DNA from 3 places in the Mesorhizobium sp. M0074 genome. Region 1 is predicted to be linked to each of the others. Evidence: predicted binding sites of a transcription regulator. Region 1 holds the regulator's gene; each other region holds the start of a gene.
The links. The regulator PhoB, encoded in region 1, activates phosphate uptake and scavenging genes when phosphate is short. The targets are predictions, from matches to a motif close to TGTCATNNANCTGTCAT.

Region 1 (3,245 bases):
GTCGGAATAAACGATGACAGCGCCACCTGCATCTGACACTATTTGCCTGCGTCCGACACTATTTGTCGGACATTACCGACGGCTTCCGGTTCATGAGCGGCCGCGGCAACCGGGAGGAAAGCAAAACAATGTCGGTCGGAATCCGCCATGACGATTTGCGCCGGCGCAACCGGGCGATGGTGATCTCGGCGGTGCGCCGGGCCGGCCAGCCATCGCGTACTGAGATCGCAGCTACTACCGGCCTCAGTCATTCGACCATATCGGCGATCTCTTCCGACCTGATACGGGAAGGCATCCTCGCCGAGAGCAAGGCAAGTGAGCCCGTTTCGTTGAAACGCGGTCGTCCGCAGGTCGGCCTCGCCCTCAACCCGGAAGCGGCGGCGGTGCTGACCGTGGTGTTGTCGCTGAATTTCCTGTCGGCCGCCATTATCGACTATACGGGACAGGTGGTCGCCGAGGAACAGCGCCGGCTGGACACGCTGACCATGCCGCGCGACGAGCTGATCCGTGAATGCATGGCCATCGTCCGGCGCCGGCTGCAGGATCCAGACCTTGACGTCCGCAGTGTCGCCCGCATCGCCCTGGCGATTCAGGGCATTACCGACTCCCCTGCACGCGCCATGCTGTGGTCGCCGATCACGCCGCAGACCGACATCGCCTTTGCCGACATGCTGGAGGACGAATTCGGCATCCCGGCAACGGTGGAGAACGACTGCAACATGATGGCGGTGGCTTTGCGCTGGCGCAATCCGGATCGCTATCGCGACGACTTCATCGCCATCCTGCTTTCGCATGGCATCGGCATGGGGCTGGTGCTGAAGGGCGAACTGTTCACCGGGACGCATTCCTCGGGTGGCGAATTTGGCCACATGATCCATCGTCCGGGCGGCGCGCTCTGCCGTTGCGGGCGGCGCGGCTGCATCGAGGCCTATGCCGGCAACTACGCCATCTGGCGCAACGCCAGGCAGATGAGCGAAGAAAGCGAACCGATCGCCGACGTCAGCGACGCCGACATGCGAGCACTGGCGGCCCGGGCGCGCGAGAAAGATGGGCCGGAACGCGAGGCCTACCGCAAGGCCGGCGAAGCGCTGGGTTTCGGTCTCGGCTCGCTGTTCGCGCTGATCGATCCGGCACCGGTCGCGATGGTCGGCGCCAGTGCCGCCGCCTTCGATCTGATCGAGCCGGCCTTGCGGAAGGCAATCGCCCAGACCGCCGGCGGCCAGCATTCGGACTCGATCTCCTTCGATACAGAGCCGAACGAATTGCCGCTGATCCGCGAAGGCTGCGCGATGCGGGCGCTAAGCTTCGTCGACCAGGAGATTTTCGCGCCGGGCGCGCAAATGAGGCCCAGCGTCAGAAAGAACGTAGCCTGACCAGGCGGGTCAATCTTCCCTGATCGCATAGCCGGCACCGCGGATGGTGCGGATGACATCCGGCATCCGGCCGTTGTTGACGGCTTTGCGCAGCCGCCCGACATGCACGTCGACGGTGCGTTCGTCGATGTAGATTGTCTCGCCCCAGACATTATCGAGTAACTGGCTGCGCGAGAAGACACGGCCCGGATGCCGCATCATGAACTCGAGCAGCCGGAATTCGGTCGGCCCGAGCCTGATTTCGCTCTTCTTGCGATAGACCCTGTGCGATTCGCGATCGAGCACGATGTCGCCGACCTTCAGCACGCTGGACAGCACTTCCGGCTTGGCGCGCCGCAGCAGCGCCTTGACCCTGGCCATGAATTCCGGTGTCGAAAACGGTTTGACCAGATAGTCGTCGGCGCCGGTCGAAAGCCCGCGCACCCGGTCGCTCTCCTCGCCGCGCGCGGTCAGCATGATGATCGGCAGCCGCTCGGTTTCGGGGCGCGCCCGCAACCGACGACAGAGCTCGATGCCGGAAACCGCTGGTATCATCCAGTCGAGCACCAAAAGGTCGGGCACATTCTCCTGCAAACGGATCTCGGCTTCGTCGCCGCGTGTCACCACCTCGACCTGGTAGCCTTCGGATTCGAGATTGTAGCGGAGCAGCACACCCAATGGCTCCTCGTCCTCCACCACCATTATGCGTGGTGCGATCATCGGCTGGGCACCCCCATCATGTCACCGGTGCGGACATTGTCGTTTCGTCCTGCTTCGGACGATTGACCGGCAATTGCTCGCCGGTCAGCACATAATACGCATTTTCGGCGATGTTGGTGACATGGTCGCCGATCCGCTCCAGATTCTTGGCGCAGAACAGCAGGTGCGTGCAAGCGGTGATGTTGCGCGGATCTTCCATCATGTAGGTCAACAGCTCGCGGAACACGGACGTGTATTTGACGTCGATGCGCTCGTCGGCGGCACGCAGCTTGGCCAACGCGGCCGCATCGCCTGCAGCATATTCCTCGATGACACCCTGCACCTGGATGAGAACCAGCTGCGCCATCGCGTCGATGGAATGCGACAGGTCCCGCGGCGTGGCGCTGAGGCCGACCGCACTCACGCGCTTGGCGATATTCTTGGCAAGGTCGCCGATGCGTTCGAGGTCGCCCGCCATGCGGATCGCTCCGACCACATGGCGAAGATCGTGGGCCATCGGCTGGCGTTTGGCGATCAGGGTGATGGCGCGGTCGTCCAGTTCGCGTTGACGCGCATCCATGATGGCGTCGTCGGAAACGACGCGTTGCGCCAGCACGTTGTCGGAATTCAACAGGGCCTTGGTCGCCCCGCCGACCATCGAACCGGCGAGGTCGGCCATGTCGCGGATCAGCTTGCTGATCTGCTCGAGATCCTCGTCGAAAGAAGCGACTGTGTGTTCGCCCATGGTCCTGTCCTCATATGCATGATCGGAACGGCTCAGCCGAAGCGGCCAGTGATGTAGTCCTGCGTGCGCTTCTCGCGGGGCGACGTGAAGATCTTCTCGGTCCGGTCGAACTCGACCAGTTCACCCAGATACATGAAGGCGGTCTGGCGCGACACGCGCGCCGCCTGCTGCATGTTGTGGGTGACGATGACGATCGTATAGTCGGCTTGCAATTCGTCGATCAGTTCCTCGATCTTGGCAGTCGACAGCGGGTCGAGGGCCGAAGCCGGTTCGTCGAGCAGAATGACTTCCGGCTTCACGGCCACGGTGCGGGCGATACAGAGCCGCTGCTGCTGGCCGCCGGACAGGCTCAAGCCGCTGGCGTTGAGCTTGTCCTTGACCTCGCTCCACAGCGCGGCGCGCTTCAACGCCTGTTCGACGCGGCCGTCCATCTCGGACTTGCCGAGGTT
Region 2 (3,245 bases), on a different contig from region 1:
GCAGGCCGACGATAGCGCCCTGGCCGTGCAGCACGCGGGCGATCGCCTCGCCGATACCTCCCGATGCGCCGGTGACGAGCGCCTTGCGGCCGGTCAATTCGAACATTCTTGCCTCCTGATCTGAGCGAACACCCTTCGCATGGAGCGGGGTCAAATCGCCAGTTGATTATGCAAGCGCCGCCAGCGCCGCCTCGACATCCGCCGCGGATCCGATGGCAGTGGTGGCAATGTCGCGGTTGATGCGGCGGGCCAGCCCCGACAGCACCTTGCCGGCGCCCACTTCGTAAAGCGTCGCAACGCCGTTGCTGCCGAACCACTCCACCGTTTCGCGCCAGCGCACGCGCCCGATCACCTGTTCGACGAGTCGGCGGGCGATCTCGTCGGGATCGCTCGTCGGGGTCACCGTAACATTGGAGACCAGCGGCACGACCGGCGCACTCTTCGTCACGGCGGCCAGCGCCTCCCGCATGATCTCGGCCGCAGGCTTCATCAATGCCGAATGGAAGGGCGCTGAGACCTGCAGCATCAGCGCCCGCTTGGCGCCCTTCTCCGTGCATAGCCTCGCCGCCAGTTCGACCGCTGGCCTGGCGCCGGAGATCACCAGCTGGCCGCCGCCATTGTCATTGGCGATCTGGCAAACCAAGGCTTGTGCGGGATCTTTGGCGGCGCCCTGGGCGGCCTCTGCGCAAGCGGCTTCGACGTCGGCCTGTTCCAGCCCGATGATCGCCGCCATGGCGCCCTCGCCGGCCGGCACAGCCGCCTGCATGGCGTTGCCGCGGATGCGCAACAGCCGGGCGGCGTCGGCGACCGAAACGAAACCTGCGGCCGCAAGTGCCGAATATTCGCCGAGCGAGTGGCCGGCGACATAGGTGACCTTGCCGTTCAGGGAGAAGCCGCGCGCCTCCAGCGCCCGGATTGCGGCAAGCGACACCGCCATCAGCGCCGGCTGGGCGTTGGCGGTCAGCGTCAGCGTCTCTTCCGGGCCTTCCCAGATCAGCTTCGATAGGTTTTCGCCGAGCGCGTCGTCGACTTCCTCGAAGATCCGCCGCGATTCCACAAAGGTATCGGCGAGGTCCTTGCCCATGCCGACAGCCTGGCTGCCCTGCCCCGGAAAGGTGAATGCGATAGCCATCGGCGGCTCCCAGCTGCTGGTTCACGTTGCCTGTGACGCAAGGCGTGCGGCCAAGTCAAGTCCAACCTTGATCGCGTAATATCGGCCGAGTGCCTGTTTCGGCAGGCTTTTTGGCGATCACTCATGATGAAAACCGCTCACGATTTGTTTGCTGGCTCTTCTTATTTCCGCCACAGGCGCTAGGCTTTGCGTGACAGTTCGATGACAATCGAGTGACGCTTTTGTTGCGGGCCGGGGAACTATTGAAGTGGCAAAGACCAAGCAGAGCGCAGCCGAGGCGGCGCCCCAGTTTCTTGAAGGCGATCCGTCGACCGGCTATCTGCCGGCGCGCAAATGGCCTGTCATCCGCTATGGCCTTATCAGCTTGCTGGCTGCGGCCATCCTTGTGTTTGCCATCGAACTGATCGTGCGCGGCAACTTTGCCGGCACCATTGATTTCTTTCTGCAGCCTTTCAAACCCGGCTGGACCACGATCATCATTTTTGCGCTGATCCTCATCGGCCTCGACGCCGTGCTCGGCCGCAGTCATCAGAGCCTGATGATCGTCGCGCCGCTGACATTGTCGCTGGCGTTCGTCGGCCACCAGAAGTCGCTGTATCTCGGCGATCCGCTCTATCCGACCGATTTCCTCTATTCCCGGCAGATTGTGGCACTGATGCCGCTTCTGGTACGCGATCGCCCGGGAACCGCCATTGCCCTGGCGATCGGCATCGTCGGCGGGCTGTCGCTGCTCGTCTATGGCTGGCGGCTATGGCGCCGCCGCGTTCCGGCACTCAGCCACAAGGGCCGCCTTGCCCGGCTGACGCTGACGGTGCCGCTGATCGCCTTCTTCGTCTCCATCATGGACTATGCCACTTTCTCGTGGACACGCGACCGGCTGCAGATCATCCCGATCATGTGGGACCAGAAGGAAAACTATGCCTCGAACGGTTTTGCGCTCGCCTTCGCGCTGAACGTCCCGATGGCGCATGTCTCGGCGCCGCCCGGCTATTCCGGCAAGGCGATCGAAGCGATCGGCAAACCGCAGGTGACGGCTTCGGTACCCGCCGAGAAGCCCGACATCATCGTCGTCATGAGCGAATCCTTCTGGGATCCGACCAAGCTACCCGGCGTCACCATCACGCCCGACCCTATCCCCAATGTGCGGGCACTGCGCACGGGTTACATGTTCTCGCCCGAGTTCGGCGGCATGACGGCCAACATCGAGTTCGAGGCCCTGACCGGCTTTTCCAACGCCTTCCTACCGGCGGGCAGCATTCCCTACCAGCAATATGTGCGGACACCGACTCCCTCGCTGGCGACATTCCTGAAAAGTCAAGGCTACCGGGCGCGCGCTATCCATCCCGGCACTAACTGGTTCTGGAACCGGGGGGCCGTCTATGCCGATTTCGGCTTCAACGACTTCAAGTCCGAGGAGACGTTGCCGCCCATGCAGAAGCGCGGACCGCTCGCGTCGGACGCTGCGATGACCGACGAGATCATCCACGAAGCCGATACCAGCGCCGAGCCGGTCTTCTTTTTCGCCGTCAGCCTGCAGAACCACGGGCCGTATGAGCCGTATCGCTATAACAATCCGACCCACAAGGTGCAGGCGCCGATCAGCCAATGGGCGCGTGAATCGCTGTTGAGCTATGCCGAAGGCTCTTCCGACGCGGACCGCGGCCTCGAGCGGCTGATCGAATGGGCGAAGAAACGCGAGCGGCCGACCGTCATCGCGTTCTTCGGCGACCATCTGCCGCCACTTGGGCCGGTCTACGTCGAGACCGGCTTTCTGAAGGACAATGTTGCGCCGCGCAAGGAGGCGGCCGACCAGATGCTGCTGCACCACCAGACGCCGCTGATCGTCTGGTCGAATCGCAGCGGCCCGGCCGAGGATCTGGGCGCCGTCAGCCCGTCCTTCCTGCCCTACCATATCCTGAAGACAGCCGGCATCAGCCATCCCTATTACACCGGCTTCCTCGGACAGTTGCGAGAGCGCTACCGCGTTATCGACCGCAATTTGCTTTTGGCACCGGGGGGCGACGCCACCCCCGATTGGTCGCGTCAGAAAGAGATCGATCCGGCAATCCGCGACTTCCGTCTGCTGCAATACGACATGATGTTCGGCAAGCGC
Region 3 (3,245 bases), on a different contig from region 1:
GGCCTGGCTTGACGAACACCTGGGCTAGCACGAGCTGCGGCTTCTGTTCTTCCGCTGCCGGCTTGGCTTCCTCTGCCGGTTTGGCTGGGGTAGCAGCCGACTTTTCGTCGGGTTTTGCCGCGGGTGCCTCGGCTGCGGGCTTGGCAGCATCTGCAGCCGGCTTTTCTTCCGGCTTTGCCTCGGGCGCCGCGCCGTTGGCTTCGGCGGATTTGGCCGGGCGCACCACGAAGACGAAGTCGCCGTACAGGCTGGAAGTCAGCGCCGTCTGCGGCAGCGCCAGCACGTCGTTCTCCTCGGGCAGTTCGACGCGCACCTGAACGAACTGGCCGGGCGTCAGCTTGCCTTCGGGATTGCCGACCTCCGCCCTTACCGTCACCAGCCGGCTGGTCGGGTCGATCTTCGGATCGATGCCGCGGATGCTGCCGGTGAACGGCATGTCGCCGCCGCCGACGCCCAACCGCACCGTCTGTCCGATCTTCAGCTGCGGAAGCTGCTGCTCCGGCACGGTGAAATCGACACGCATCGTATCCATGTCCTGCAAGGTCACCACAGCGGTGCCGGGTGTGAGATACTGGCCAAGGTCGATTTTCGGAATACCGACGGTACCCTTGAAGGGGGCCGTCAACTGCTTTTGGTCGAGCACCGCTTGCAGCTTGTTTACCTGCGCGGCGGAGACCGATGCTGCTGCCTGCGCCGTGTCGAGCGTAGCATCGGTGCCGACCCCGCGCTTCTGCAGCTCAAGAGCGCGCATCAGCGTCGTCTGGTCGGATGTGGCTTGCGCTTTCGATGCCACGAGGTCGGCTCGCTCGACTTCATCGTCGAGCTGCAGCAGCACGGCGTTGGCGGCGACCTTTTGATTGGCATGGAACAGGATGTCCTTGACGATGCCAGCAGTTTCGACGGTGAGGTCGACGCCGCGTACGGCACTGACAGTGCCGATCGCCTCGATGCCGGGCGTCCATGACATCGGTTTGACGATGACCGTCGACACGGTCGCGGCCGGCGGCTTCATGGTGGCGAAGAACTGTTTGATCGCATTGTCGCGAAACAGGTTGAAGCCAACGATGCCGCCGCACACCAGCACGAGCAGAATGAAGGCGATGATGAAGCGCTTGATCACGAACAGTCCCTCGGCCACGGGCCAGCATAACGGTCGGATGACCGGAACACATACCTGTGCCTGGTCCCAATTTCAAATGACGGCGATCTTACTGTACCGTCTGGACGGTCTTGTCAATTCCGCCTAAGCTAATGAATGGGGAACGCTTGATGAAGGCCCGCAGAGCAAATTCGCGCGAGAAGATTCTCGCCGCCGCCGCCGCCGTGGCGCGCGAGACGGGTCCTGGCAGCCTGTCGCTGGATGCGGTCGCCAGCCGTGCTGGCGTGTCGAAGGGTGGTCTTCTCTACAATTTCCCGACCAAGGCGAAATTGATGCAGGCGCTGGTGGAGGATTATCTGCGCGCCTTCGAGCAGGCGCTGCAGTCCGCCCGCACGGCCGGCATCAACGGCGAAAGCCCGCTTGCAACTTATATCAAGCTGTCGGCCGAGCATGCCGAGGAATCGAAACCGTCGGCGTCCTGGATTTTTTCGGCGATTGCCGAGGATCCCGATTTCCTGACGCCGATAAAATCGTTCAGGCGGCAGCTGTTCGAGCGGCTGAAGCAGGAAACGCCGAACCTCAAGGCGCTGCTGGTCTGCTATCTCGCCATCGAAGGGCTTCGCAGCATGAACCTGTTCGATTCGGACATTCTCTCCGCCGAAGAGCGCCGGCTGCTGATATCGACCCTGCTGGAGATCGCGGAATAGTCTAGGAATGCGCCGGCCGGGTTCAATTGCCTCGGTCGCGTCGATCGCCCGTTGCGTCAACCCAAAGTGCCCGCCGTCACACAGGCTTCATCCTGCCGACATAGCGTCCTCCCATTCTTTGCTGCAACGCAGGAGGAGTGGGGTATGGTCGATATTGTTTCAAGCGAAGCAGGAATTCCAAGGCCGGAGCATCCGCTTGACCGGCCAAACGGCACCGGCAAATGGTTTCTGCCGGCCTTTGCCGTCATCATTCTGGGCGGCCTTGCCTATGTCGGCTACGCGCTCAGCCAGGACCTGACCAGCACCATCGCGGTGCCGTGGATCCTACTTGGGCTGGCGCTGCTGATCGCGCTCGGCTTCGAATTCGTCAACGGTTTTCACGACACTGCCAATGCGGTGGCAACGGTGATCTACACGCATTCCATGCCGGCTGAGCTTGCGGTGATGTGGTCCGGCTTCTTCAACTTTCTGGGCGTGCTTACCGCCAGCGGGGCGGTCGCCTTCGGCATCATATCGCTGCTGCCGGTCGAATTGATCCTTCAGGTCGGATCGAGCGCGGGGCTAGCCATGGTCTTCGCGCTGCTGGTCGCAGCGATCATGTGGAATCTCGGAACCTGGTATCCCGGCCTGCCGGCCTCGAGCTCGCACACGCTGATCGGCTCGATCATCGGCGTCGGTCTCGCCAACCAGTTCATGGCCCCGGCCGGCTCCGTCACCAGCGGCGTCGACTGGTCGCAGGCGTCCAATGTCGGCCTGTCGCTCCTGATCTCGCCGCTGGTCGGTTTCGGCCTGGCTGCACTGCTGCTTCTGGTGATGAAGCTGCTGGTCAGGAACCGCGAGCTCTACGAGGCGCCCAAATCGAGCGCGCCGCCGCCGCTGTGGATTCGGGCGCTGCTTATTTTCACCTGCACCGGCGTCAGCTTTGCCCACGGCTCCAATGACGGGCAAAAGGGCATGGGCCTCATCATGCTCATCCTGATCGGCGTCGTGCCGACCGCCTTCGCGCTCAACCGCACACCGGACGTGAACTATCTCGAAGCTTACAAATCGGCGGCGACGCAGGTCGAAACGGTACTCGGCAAATACGTCAAGCCCGGCGTCGCCGTGACCGATGCGGCAACCGTGGTCGGCAACGCCGTTCGCACCAAGACCTGGAAGGACGAGACCACGCCTGCCCTGCAGAGCTTCATCCACGACACCAGCGCCATGTTGTCGCCCTATCCGTCCGTGGAAAAGCTTCCGACAACGCTGGTCAGCAACGCCCGCAACAACATCTATCTTATCGGTGAAGCGCTGAAGCTGATCGACAAGAAGAAGCTGCTGCCAATGGAGGCAGACGACCTGAAGGCGGTGACGACCTATCACAAGGCGGTCGACAACGCGACGAAGTTCATCCCGCTCTGGGTCAAGGTCGCCATCGCGCTGGCACTCGGCCTCGG

Region 2: the regulator PhoB is predicted to act here: its motif matches at 1,323-1,339, upstream of NKJ73_RS12990 (LTA synthase family protein).
Region 3: the regulator PhoB is predicted to act here: its motif matches at 1,881-1,897, upstream of NKJ73_RS11710 (inorganic phosphate transporter).

Annotation. Positions count from the first base shown of each region.
Region 1 covers NZ_JAMYUM010000028.1:15,804-19,048, forward strand. Annotated here, with positions in the region: gene NKJ73_RS29110 (ROK family protein) at 129-1,373, shown strand; gene phoB (phosphate regulon transcriptional regulator PhoB) at 1,383-2,072, opposite strand; gene phoU (phosphate signaling complex protein PhoU) at 2,089-2,796, opposite strand; gene pstB (phosphate ABC transporter ATP-binding protein PstB) at 2,829-3,245, opposite strand, start outside.
Region 2 covers NZ_JAMYUM010000008.1:57,392-60,636, reverse strand. Annotated here, with positions in the region: gene fabG (3-oxoacyl-[acyl-carrier-protein] reductase) at 1-106, opposite strand, end outside; gene fabD (ACP S-malonyltransferase) at 167-1,132, opposite strand; gene NKJ73_RS12990 (LTA synthase family protein) at 1,380-3,245, shown strand, end outside.
Region 3 covers NZ_JAMYUM010000007.1:68,330-71,574, reverse strand. Annotated here, with positions in the region: gene NKJ73_RS11720 (efflux RND transporter periplasmic adaptor subunit) at 1-1,120, opposite strand, end outside; gene NKJ73_RS11715 (TetR/AcrR family transcriptional regulator) at 1,270-1,806, shown strand; gene NKJ73_RS11710 (inorganic phosphate transporter) at 1,951-3,245, shown strand, end outside.